2 regions of the Dictyobacter sp. Z7_2 genome follow, and region 1 is predicted to be linked to the other one. Evidence: riboswitches for the same ligand, from Rfam matches in the RefSeq annotation. Region 1 holds a riboswitch; the other holds the start of a gene.
The links. Region 1 has a riboswitch for S-adenosylmethionine ahead of metX (homoserine O-acetyltransferase MetX). Riboswitches for the same ligand answer to the same signal wherever they lie in the genome.
Positions count from the first base shown of each region.

Region 2: it holds a riboswitch for S-adenosylmethionine, as region 1 does, so the genes downstream of both, metK (methionine adenosyltransferase) here and metX (homoserine O-acetyltransferase MetX) in region 1, are expected to answer to the same signal.

Region 1 covers NZ_BAAJPE010000002.1:1,279,471-1,285,262, reverse strand. Annotated here, with positions in the region: gene AC27N8_RS18805 (WD40 repeat domain-containing protein) at 20-1,570, opposite strand; SAM riboswitch class I at 1,842-1,959, shown strand; T-box leader at 2,043-2,336, shown strand; gene metX (homoserine O-acetyltransferase MetX) at 2,382-3,533, shown strand; gene AC27N8_RS18795 (homocysteine synthase) at 3,582-4,910, shown strand; gene AC27N8_RS18790 (aspartate kinase) at 5,028-5,792, shown strand, end outside.
Region 2 covers NZ_BAAJPE010000002.1:3,745,435-3,751,226, forward strand. Annotated here, with positions in the region: gene AC27N8_RS29240 (HD domain-containing protein) at 1-19, shown strand, start outside; gene AC27N8_RS29245 (PfkB family carbohydrate kinase) at 92-1,036, shown strand; gene AC27N8_RS29250 (adenosylhomocysteinase) at 1,079-2,347, shown strand; SAM riboswitch class I at 2,630-2,738, shown strand; gene metK (methionine adenosyltransferase) at 2,900-4,147, shown strand; gene AC27N8_RS29260 (TIR domain-containing protein) at 4,267-5,559, opposite strand.

The sequences.
Region 1 (5,792 bases):
AGCGTTCCGTCGTTTTTTGCTAATGTAGAGGTGTGTTCCAGATTGCTATTGTGTAATGTAGCTGTGAGGCCTTATCGTTGTATGTATTTGAGATAGCTATATGGGAGTTATCTGGTGACCATTTGATTGCTTGTATACTGGTCGATGAGCTATTTGTTATGCCCGATGACTGATTGAAGATCATTACATCTGTGCCTGTCAGCGCATTCCAAATATGCACCTCATTATTTTTAAATGTACTGGCCAGATATTTTCCATCTGGTGACCAGATAATAAGATGTTTTGATGCGCTCCTGTCGCTCTCATGCTTTGCTACTTTACGGCCAGTACTGATCTCCCACACATCGATAGTACCTCCATTTTCTTCCTGTGTGGCCATATAGTGTCCGTCTGGTGAGAAGCTAACCTCTGGTGTATTAAGAGATTGGAATACCGGTGTAGTCATGATTTGTCTGGAGGCAGATACATCCCAGATTGCAGTACTATAGGTGCTATGGGGTGGTAAAGCATCACTATTCTGTCCTGTCACAACCATATAATGGCTATCGGCTGACCATCTTACAGGTGCGCCGTCGATAATTGGCAATGCAAGGGCGTTATCTACTGTGATTGTGCCGTTATCGTTGCCCAGCACATAGAGAGAATCGTTGTCCAACGCTGCTATATGTTGTGTGTTGGGAGAAAATGTCAGGTTGGATATGGTTGGACTGACAAGCCCAACGCTGATACGTGCCTTTTTAGTAAGATCCCATATCTCTGCATGACCGCTCGCTGTACTTACAGCAAGTTCTTTTCCATTCACAGACCAGGTAGCATAAGTGAAGGGTATATACGTATCATTTAATCTGAAAGGTGGTTGATTACTATCGGCTTGCCAGATAACCAGGCTGCCATCATTATCGAGCGTTGCCATCTGTGTATTGTCTGTGGACCACCAACTTTTCGATGGCATAAAAAATGCTCTCTCTATTGCTTTTTGTTCCTGATGCGCTTGTTGCCCATGATAGGTATAGCGAAAGAGTAATTTTCCTGTCAGGATATCCCAGATAAAAAGATTGGCCTTTAAATAAGTATGCATGTTGTAACCTGTGCTAAGCAGATAGTTGTTATCAGGTGATAACTCTAGTATTTGCATCTCATCTGTTTGTTGATTGAGTGTATCGTTGATCGCGGTATAATGTGTAATTTTGTGTGTATTAAGGTTATAGCGGCGGATATCTTCAATAGTGTTTCCTGTGAATGAGATTTGCGTGCTATCAGGTTTCCAGTTAAGTGTGTCGGTAAACTGACCTGTAGCTGTGAATGTCCAAAGGGGCTTTCCCGCAGTAGTCGGTGTGGATATGCTTTGCAGGTAGCTGATAAGCCCCATTGTACTGGCCGCCAGGATAACACCGACCGCGATGATTGTTAGTATCAGGCGTAAATACCTGCGTCGTTGCGCTTGCTGATATGGATTGGGGGCGGGACGTATTGAAGTGATCTCAATCATTGAATATTCATCTTCATCTGTGCGTTCCCCTTTAAATAAAACTAGTTGTTGTTTAATGTCTCGTTTATGATCGCTTTCCATGCGCTTCCTCTTTACTATCTATACATTTGCCTGCATACTCTATGACGTATAATGTAGTATAAAAAGAATAATTTGTACAGATGCATATCCTGAGCTTGCTATCTGCATAAAATAAGGGTCATTTTCGATTGGGAATATCGATATGTGTACTTTGTACACTCGATTATAAGGATTGTGCCCTTGACAGTCTTTCATCTCCTTGGGTATACTACTCACTAACGTAAAGATGAAAATTTCACAACAGCATAAGAACATATTGCAGTAATAACTGCTCTCATCAAGAGAGGTGGAGGGATACGGCCCTGTGAAGCCCGGCAACCCGCTTTGCAATGTTGCAAGCAGGGTGCCAATTCCGGTAGAACATATGATTGTGTTCTGCAAGATGAGGGGAACAGCGATGTAGCAGCCCCCCGCGAGGGGCTTTTTTGTTACCTGTTTCCTGGAATCTCGTGTACCTTACAAGCTAGATCAAACAAATGCGTTGAAGAGGAAGAGTAAATGTGATGGGCGGTTACAGAGAGTTGACAGCGATGAGATGTCAGCACCGTACCGGCATTGAATATGGCCTCTGAGTTGCAGGTTGAACGCTGATAGCAATATGAGTGAGTAGACCGTGCCGTGAGCTTCGTTACAGCTGTAGTGTTATCAACGTTTGGAGCATCCATGGATGGATCAAGTGAAGATGATAACACTCGTAAAGGTTGGTGCTGTGAGGCATCGACAAACCAGGGTGGTACCGCGAAGACGTTTACCCCTCGCCCCTGTAGGGTGAGGGTTTTTTTGTTCCCTTTTTCCAGGAAGGAGTCTAACGATGGTGGCGCAGTTGGAGTACGGTAATCGAGTAAAAGTGCAGGTACAACCAGAAAATAGCGTTTTAACTTTCTCTTTTGATCAGCTTTTATTGCAGCGCGGTGGATATCTCGGTCCCGTGACTGTGGCGTATGAGACATGGGGTAAGCTGAATGCCACTGGCGACAATGCGATCTTGATCACGCATGCCCTGACAGGAAACTCTCATGCTCATGACGTGGAAGATCCTGAAAATTCAAAGGCAGCCTGGTGGAATCCGTTGATTGGACCGGGGAAATATTTTGATACTTCACGCTACTTTGTGATCTGTTCAAATGTCATTGGTGGGTGTGCGGGTAGTACAGGACCTTCCTCGACCAATCCAGCAACGGGACGGCCCTATGGCATGCGCTTCCCGGTGATCACCATTCGGGATATGGTGAATGCTCAGCGCAGGCTGATCGAGCATCTCGGGGTCCGGCATCTGGCGATGGTTGCGGGCGGCTCTATCGGAGGGCAGCAGGCTCTGGAATGGTCTGTTACCTATCCTGATCTCGTTGAGAAAGTGGTTGTGGTCGCTGCTTCTGCCGCTGTTTCTGCACAGGCGATTGCTTTTGATGAAGTGGCTCGCCAGTCGATTATGGCTGATACTGCCTGGCTGTGTGGCGATTATCTGCCCGGCCAGGGACCCAGTACTGGCCTATCGATTGCACGCATGCTGGCCATGATTACGTATCAGAGCGAGGAGTCCATGGAGATGCGTTTCGGACGTCAGCGAGTGGTGCGTGAGCCTGCTGTTGCTCCGACGTTCTCGCCGATACTTGGTGAGCGTTTTGATGTTGAAAACTACCTGTACTACCAGGGGAACCAATTGTCTCAACGCTTTGATGCCAATAGCTATCTCTACATCAGTCGAGCCATGGATCTTTATGATGTCAGTGACGGTTATAGTTCATTAGAGAGTGCTTTACAGCGTATTAGCAGTCAGGTGTTGTTTGTGGGGATTCGCTCAGACTTTCTGTTTCCTGCTGCACATGTGCGCTGGTTGGCTGAGAAAGTCCAGTCGCTTGGTGGTGATGCACGCTATATCGAGCTAGACTCACCGCATGGTCATGATGCTTTCTTGAAAGAATGGTCACAATTGACCGAAGCTTTTCAGCAATTTTCGTTCTAATACTTTTTTACGTTTTCATCTGTTCTAGTCCTAGAAGGAGAAACTCTCATGGCGTTGAATGGTAATCGTAGTTATGGATTTGAGACGTTGTCTTTGCATGCTGGACAAGAGACCGCTGATAGTGCCACCGGTGCGCGTGCCGTTCCTATCTATCAGACAAGTTCTTATGTGTTTGATAGTCCGGAACATGCCGCTGACCTCTTTGCTCTGAAGCAATTTGGCAACATTTATACCCGCATCATGAATCCTACACAGGATGCTTTTGAGCGTCGCATTGCGGCTCTTGAAGGTGGGGTGGGTGCTTTAGCCACCGCTTCTGGCCAATCTGCGGAAACCCTGGCAATCTTAAACATTGCCGGTGCTGGTGATGAAATCGTATCCTCATCGAGCCTGTACGGTGGAACTTATAATCTCTTCCATTATACCTTTGAGAAATTGGGCATCAAGGTCCGTTTTGTTGACGGACGTGATCCTGAGAATTTTCGCGCTGCTATCAATGAGCGCACCAAAGCTATCTATGCTGAAACTGTTGGCAATCCGCGCCTGGATACGCTCGATATTCGAGCCGTTGCCGATGTGGCTCATGAAAATGGCCTGCCTCTGATTGTGGATAATACTATTCCCACACCTTACCTGATTCAGCCGTTTAAGCATGGAGCAGATATTGTTGTCCATTCGGCGACAAAATTCATTGGTGGACATGGAACCTCAATTGGTGGTGTGATTGTGGATAGCGGTAAATTTGATTGGGCTGCCAGTGGTCGTTTCCCAGGATTGGTTGAGCCAGATCCATCGTACCATGGAGTACGCTATGTCGAGGCGGTAGGTCCTCTGGCCTATATTATCAAGGCTCGCGTGCAATTACTACGTGATCTGGGAGCTGCTACGACACCATTTAACTCCTGGCTGTTCCTACAAGGTTTGGAAACGTTGCCACTGCGTCTTGAGCGTCATAGTCAGAACGCACTGCGTATCGCCGAGTTCTTGGAGCAACATCCAGCGGTAAGTTGGGTAACCTATCCTGGTTTGAAGAGCCATCCGCAGCACGATCTGGCAATCAAGTACTTTTCACATGGTGGTTTTGGTGCTATTCTGGGCTTTGGTATCAAAGGGGGCTTAGAAGCTGGGAAGCAATTGATTCGTCACATCGAGCTTTTCTCCCATCTGGCCAATATTGGAGATGCGAAGTCTTTGATTATTCATCCTGCCAGCACAACGCATGCTCAATTGACTCCAGAGGAACAGGTTGAGACCGGTGTGACACCGGATTTCATTCGTCTTTCAATTGGCCTGGAGACGGTCGAGGATTTGATCGATGATCTCGATCAGGCTTTGAAGGCGGCAATTGCTGATGTTGGTGTCGCTTCGAATGCATAAAATGCATAGATAAGAAGAGTTGTTGCGGGGCATGTATCCCTTTCTGGCTGGCCAGCGTCTCTGAAATGAGATGGAACACATGCCCCTGGGTCGTGTTAGGAATGTTGGAAGTTTATTATGGAACGATCTGTTTGTGTCCTGAAATTTGGTGGAACGTCGGTTGGAAGCGGAGAGCGTATACGTCGTGTAGCGTCGATTATTGCTGATACTCTCAACGATACAACCTTACCTTTTCCTGTTGTCGTAGTTTCAGCGATGTCCGGTGTCACTGATCAACTACTGCGCATCGCTCGCGCTGCTTGCTCTGGGGATACCGATGCTTGTGAGCAGGAGTTAGCTTCATTGCGCCAGAAACATCTGGATGCGATTGAGAAGGTTATCCATGATGGTGAGGAGCGTGTCCTATTACGTCAGATGATCGAAGACGCGCTGGAGCATGTCGCGCGGGACGTGCAAACGTTGCGTGAAGCGGCTGTCCTGGGCGATATGGTTCATTTGCACACTGCAACTGTCGCGTCTTGGGGTGAGCGTCTCTCGATCTTATTGGTCGCTGCGGCTACGCGTGAACGTGGCGTGCAGGCGCAGCCAGTACGCAAAGAAGTGATTATCACCAGTCATCCCTCCCACGATCCCGCTCAGCCGTTTGGAGTGGTTGAGGGCGCGGAACCGTTGATGGAGGAGACAAGAAGTAATGCGCATGCATTGATTTATCCTCTTGTTCAGCAAGGAATTGTGCCGATCGCGGCAGGTTTTATGGGGCGTACAATTACTGGTTTTGTTACGACGCTTGGGCGGAATGGGTCAGACTATTCGGCGACGGTGATCGGAGCTGCTCTCGATTGCGTTGAAGTATCTATTTATACGGACGTCGATGGCGTTTTG
Region 2 (5,792 bases), 2.5 Mb from region 1:
CGACGCGACGCCTGTATAGTCTCTATCTGGTGAAACTTTATGAGAAGAAATCTTCTCTCATTCTATGATACAATTTTTATGGAGGCGAACCTTGCCTATTCTTGTTGTGGGCTCAGTGGCCCTGGATACTGTTGAAACTCCTTTTGCTAAGATGGAAGGTGTCTTAGGAGGGGCTGCATCTTATTTCGTTACTGCCGCATCTTTATACGATCGGGTCAATCTGGTCGGGATCGTTGGGAGTGACTTTCCACACGAGCACCTTGATTTCTGGAGTAAACGCTCGGTGGATCTGGCTGGTTTGCAAATCCAGGAGGGAAAGACCTTCCATTGGCATGGGCGCTATCATATGGACATGAATTCTCGCGATACGCTGGATACTCAATTGGGCGTTTTCGCAGATTTTCATCCGGTGGTGCCAGAGGCCTACGCCGATAGTCCACTGGTCTTTCTGGCCAATATTCAACCAGAGTTACAGTTAGAGGTGCTCAAGCAGATGCCACGCGCCAGACTTTCCGTGCTGGATACGATGGAACTGTGGATTGAGACAGCTCGCGCTCCTCTGACTGAGGTGATGAAGCAGGTGGATGTGCTTTTGATGAGCGAAGAGGAGGTCCGTCAGTATACCAATCAGGCGAGTATCCTGGTAGCTGTGCGGCACTTCTTTACACTGGGCATAAAATATGTGGTAGTGAAACTTGGCAGTTATGGTGCTTTGCTCTTTGGTTCAGATGGGACCTATTTTAGTGCTCCATCGTATCCATTGGAAGAAGTAGCCGATCCCACTGGAGCTGGCGACTCCTTCGGTGGTGGGTTCCTGGGATACCTGTCGACTGTACAGCCTGATGCATCCGGGCGCTACTCGGTTGATGATCTGAAGCGTGCGGTCGTGCATGGCAATATCCTGGGTTCTTTCGCCTGTACCGACTTTGGTATCACTGGTCTGTCCTCACTGACGATACAGGATATCTCTACGCGCTATAATGAGCTGGTTGGCTATTCCCATTTTGATCCCAACTGGACTTCTGCGCGAGCATAGTCTGTTTTATATCCATTAGATGGAAGGAATGTAATAAATTCAATGACAACAACAACGAGCGGAGACGTCAAAGACCTCTCCCTGGCTCCTCGCGGTAAAGACCGTATCGAGTGGGCTGCTAAAGAAATGCCTGTGCTACGCCTGATTCGCGAGCGCTTTGAGAAGGAACTGCCTCTCAAAGGTATTCGTATGTCTGGCTGCTTGCATATTACGACTGAGACGGCTAATCTGGCTATCACCTTGAAAGCCGGCGGAGCTGATCTGGTGCTGTGCGCCTCCAATCCTCTGTCAACTCAGGATGATGTGGCTGCTGCTCTGGTGAGCGAGTATGGGATTCCTACCTACGCTATCAAAGGCGAGGATGAGCAGACCTACTACAATCACATCAATGCAGTGCTGGATCACAATCCTCAGATGACTATGGATGATGGCTGTGATCTCGTTTCAACCATCCATACGACCCGTAAAGACCTCATCCCTGGCATCATTGGTGGCATGGAAGAGACCACAACCGGCGTCATTCGTCTGCACAGTATGGAGAAGCAGAAGGTCTTGCAATTCCCTGTTCTGGCTGTCAATGATTCCGATACCAAGCACATGTTTGACAACCGCTATGGTACAGGCCAGAGCACTCTGGACGCCATCATTCGCTCCACCAACATCTTGATTGCTGGTCGCACAGTGGTCGTCTTCGGCTATGGCTGGTGTGGTCGTGGCGTTGCCTCACGTGCCAATGGTCATGGCGCGAACGTAATCGTCTGTGAGGTCGATCCTACACGTGCTCTGGAAGCTCTCATGGATGGCTATCGCGTCATGCCTGGTATCGAAGCAGCAGCTGTCGGAGATATCTTTATCTCAGTGACGGGCGACCTGCACGTGATCGATCAGGCTTTGATGGAAAAGATGAAAGATGGCGCTTTGATCGCCAATTCAGGCCACTTCAATGATGAGATCAACATCCCTGCATTGGAGAAGCTGGCAGTCAACAAGCGCCGTGTCCGCGACTTTGTCGACGAGTACACGTATGCCGATGGACGTAAGGTCCACCTGCTGGCCGAGGGTCGTCTGGTGAACCTCTCAGCCGCTGAGGGACATCCTGCCAGCGTGATGGACATGAGCTTTGCGAACCAGGCTCTGGGCTCTGAGTACATGCTTGAGCATGCCAAAGAGTTAGAGCCTCATGTGTACACGCTCCCAGCTGAGATGGACAAAGAGATCGCTCGCCTGAAGTTGCATGCCATGGGTGTCAAAATTGATACCCTGACCCCTGAACAGGAGAAGTATCTCAATTCCTGGGAATCGGGAACCTAAGCCACTATCTTGATCTGTGCTGGAAGCGACCAGAGTTGTGTATAGATTGCCAATGCTGATCGCTTCCAGCTACACCTGCTCCAGGCTCCATGGTGCTCTTTCTCGGATATATGTTATACCTGTCCACCAAATGTTCAATTGGACCATGCGTTGTGCACGCATTATCTCTTTCACATCAATCTCTTATTGACATTTGTCTTAACTATAGCGTACAATCTAGAGAGATTACAGGTAGTTCTACACTATCTGGCACATGGACAACTGAATACATGAGTGTAATCACTCTCATCAAGAGAGGTGGAGGGAAACGGCCCGATGAAGCCCGGCAACCCGCTGTCCAGACAGGACGGGTGCCAATTCCGGCGGTGCATGCTATGCCGCAAGATGAGGGGACTGTGCAAGATGTACAACCCCTGCAAAGAGGGGTTTTTTTGTGCCTGAAAATCCCATATCTAACTCTTTACGCCTTCAGCATAGATAAAAATGAACCGCGCAGATCACTATAAATCCTATAAAAAGTATTTGTGAAAGGAAAGGCCCATGACAAGTTTCATGCGCAGCCCAAAAACGTTCTTTACCAGTGAATCCGTGACAGAAGGTCATCCCGATAAGTTATGCGATCAGATCTCTGATGCCATTCTGGATGCTATTTTGTCACAAGATCCGGTTGCTCGCGTCGCTTGTGAGACCGCTACGACCACGGGCCTGGTGCTGGTGGCAGGTGAGATCACAACTGAGGCCTGGATCGATATGGCGGCGGTGGTCCGTAAAACGATCGAGCAAGTTGGTTATGTCAATGCGGATTATGGCTTTGACTATCGCACCTGCGGCGTCACGACCTCTATTGGTAAACAGTCGCCCGACATCGATCTCGGAGTCAGCACCTCGCTGGAGTCCCGCGGTGGGCGATCCCAGCAGCTTAGCGACGATGAACTGGAGCTGATCGGCGCTGGCGACCAGGGTATGATGATCGGTTTTGCCTGTAACGAGACTCCCGAATTGATGCCGATGCCTATCAGTCTGGCTCATAAGTTGACCCGGCAACTCTCAACGGTTCGCCGCTCCTCATGGAGTGGGAAGGGGCCAATGACGTATCTGCGCCCAGATGGTAAGGCTCAGGTGACTGTACAGTATGAGAATGGCGTCCCGGTTCGTGTTGATACGATTGTCGTTTCGACTCAGCACGCCGACTATGTCGATCGCGAGCAGATTCGTCAGGATGTGATTGAGCATATTATCAAACCAGTCATTCCCGCTGAATTGTTGGATAGCGAGACCAAGATCTTTGTTAATCCTACTGGTCGCTTTGTGCTGGGTGGCCCCATGGGAGACGCTGGCCTGACCGGTCGTAAGATTATCGTCGATACCTATGGCGGCATGGCTCGCCATGGTGGCGGTGCCTTCAGCGGCAAAGATCCGACCAAAGTTGACCGTTCAGCGGCTTACGCAGCCCGCCATATCGCGAAGAACATCGTGGCTGCCGGACTGGCGGATCGCGTTGAGTTGCAGATCGCTTATGCCATCGGCGTAGCGCGTCCGCTCTCCCTCTTTGTCGAGACCTTTGGCACTGGCAAAGTCGCCGACGAAGAGATCATTCGTCTGATCAACGAGCACTTTGACCTCCGGCCCGCCGGGATCATCCAGGCTCTCGACCTGCGCCGACCGATCTATCAGCCCACAGCTGCCTTTGGTCACTTCGGACGCACGGATGTCGATCTGCCCTGGGAAGCCCTCGACAAAGTACCGATGCTCCGTAAGGGCGTTGGTGCCAATGTGCAGAGCGGCGAAGCTGTCTCATAAGAAATTTGCTCTTGTAAAAGCCCCTGTGACTATCCATTGGGATAACCACAGGGGCTTTACTTTTTGCTCCTACTTATTAGTATATAGCACCATTCTGTGTAAGAGTGGCGCCCTGCGATCTATGGTTCCCAAAGTTTTAAGTTCTGAAAGAGTGCGACTGTTACTCCCTTTAGATCTGGATCGGCGTTTACACCAGTTCCGATAGTGCCTCCTGGATATGTATCATCACTGATTGTTGGAAGTTGAATGCCATTGATCCAAAATTGGAAGGAGTCGTTGACGATCATCACAGCCAACGTATTCTTTGCCTTTACTCCTCGACGGATAGCCGAAGAAAAAGGAGAGCCTGTTGTCAGTCTTTGATCGCTTCCACCTCCACTTTTATTGTGCCTTGTGATGATGTATGTGCCATCGATAGAAATATCAAAGGCATAATAGTTGTCGTTGAGTACCCGACAGACGAGTCCTGCTTGATGACCTTGAAGAATAGTTACATCGAGAACAAAAGCTAAATCAGTAAAATAATGCCCATTTCCATAGATACAATCATCAGACCCCTCACCTGTCTCTTGATAACCATTCGGAGGATAAGTACAATTTGAGTCCCCTGCCCAGTCTGAATGGTCCGTCGGTGGAGAAACACCGGCAACCAGATGCCAGGTTGATGGAATTTTTGGCCCCGCTGAGCTTATCGATGCGGTTGGGGTTTGTTGTGATGATGTGTTTGTATGATTGGCTGTTGCTCTCGATGTGATGAAATCATTTATTGCCAAACTACCAGGTACTATTAGTATAAGTATGAGTGCGACTATGATCGCAATCTGCGTAGGTGTTTTGATTCTCTGTCTTTCTGGCCCAGGGAGCGCGTTTGAGTATGCTTGTACCATGTTGGACGACTGTTTTGTTTCCGTATATTTGCTATGTGTGTGTTGACTTTCTTTATTCTGAGCAGAGTTCGGTATGTTTAATAGGTTGACCACACGATGAATCCCCTGGACAACATTATCAAGTGCGTGATCCTGGTCTGCCCAAAGTGTGATCGCTTGAGTATTTTTCGGAAGAACGCTGAGATGTGCAATAGGGGTGCTTTGCCAGGATACAGGACGAAACAGAATCGGGATAATACTGATCTCCTCTTTTTGGTCTGGCTGCGTTATTTCTTGCATGATCTTATAGCAGTCATCTGATCTGAAAAAATCCGGGCTGATAAGCAAGAGGACGATCTGAGCGTTATGAAGATGCGTGTTAATCTCATCTTGTGATGATTTTCCAGGAATAATCTCATCGATTGACCAGATAGAAATAATCTTCTCTCGTTCTAGTGGTGCAAGGTGTGCTTCTAACTTGTGAAATAATATGATGTCTTCAGGATTAGGATCATAGCAGCAAAATATTTCTATAGTTCTACCCACTTGTGAACCTCATCTTATGTCTAATATGACAATCCGATTTTATATTTAAGAGATATTATAGCATTTTTATTATGATTTTTCCTTATATACAATTTATAGATTACATACGTTAGTAGCGTCGCACGCTCGCGTGCGATGTCCCACTCGACGTACGATGAGGTAGGGTAGCGTAGTGCGCCGGGATCGGGCCGTCTCATACGAGTCTCAGGGACATCGCACGCGAGCGTGCGACG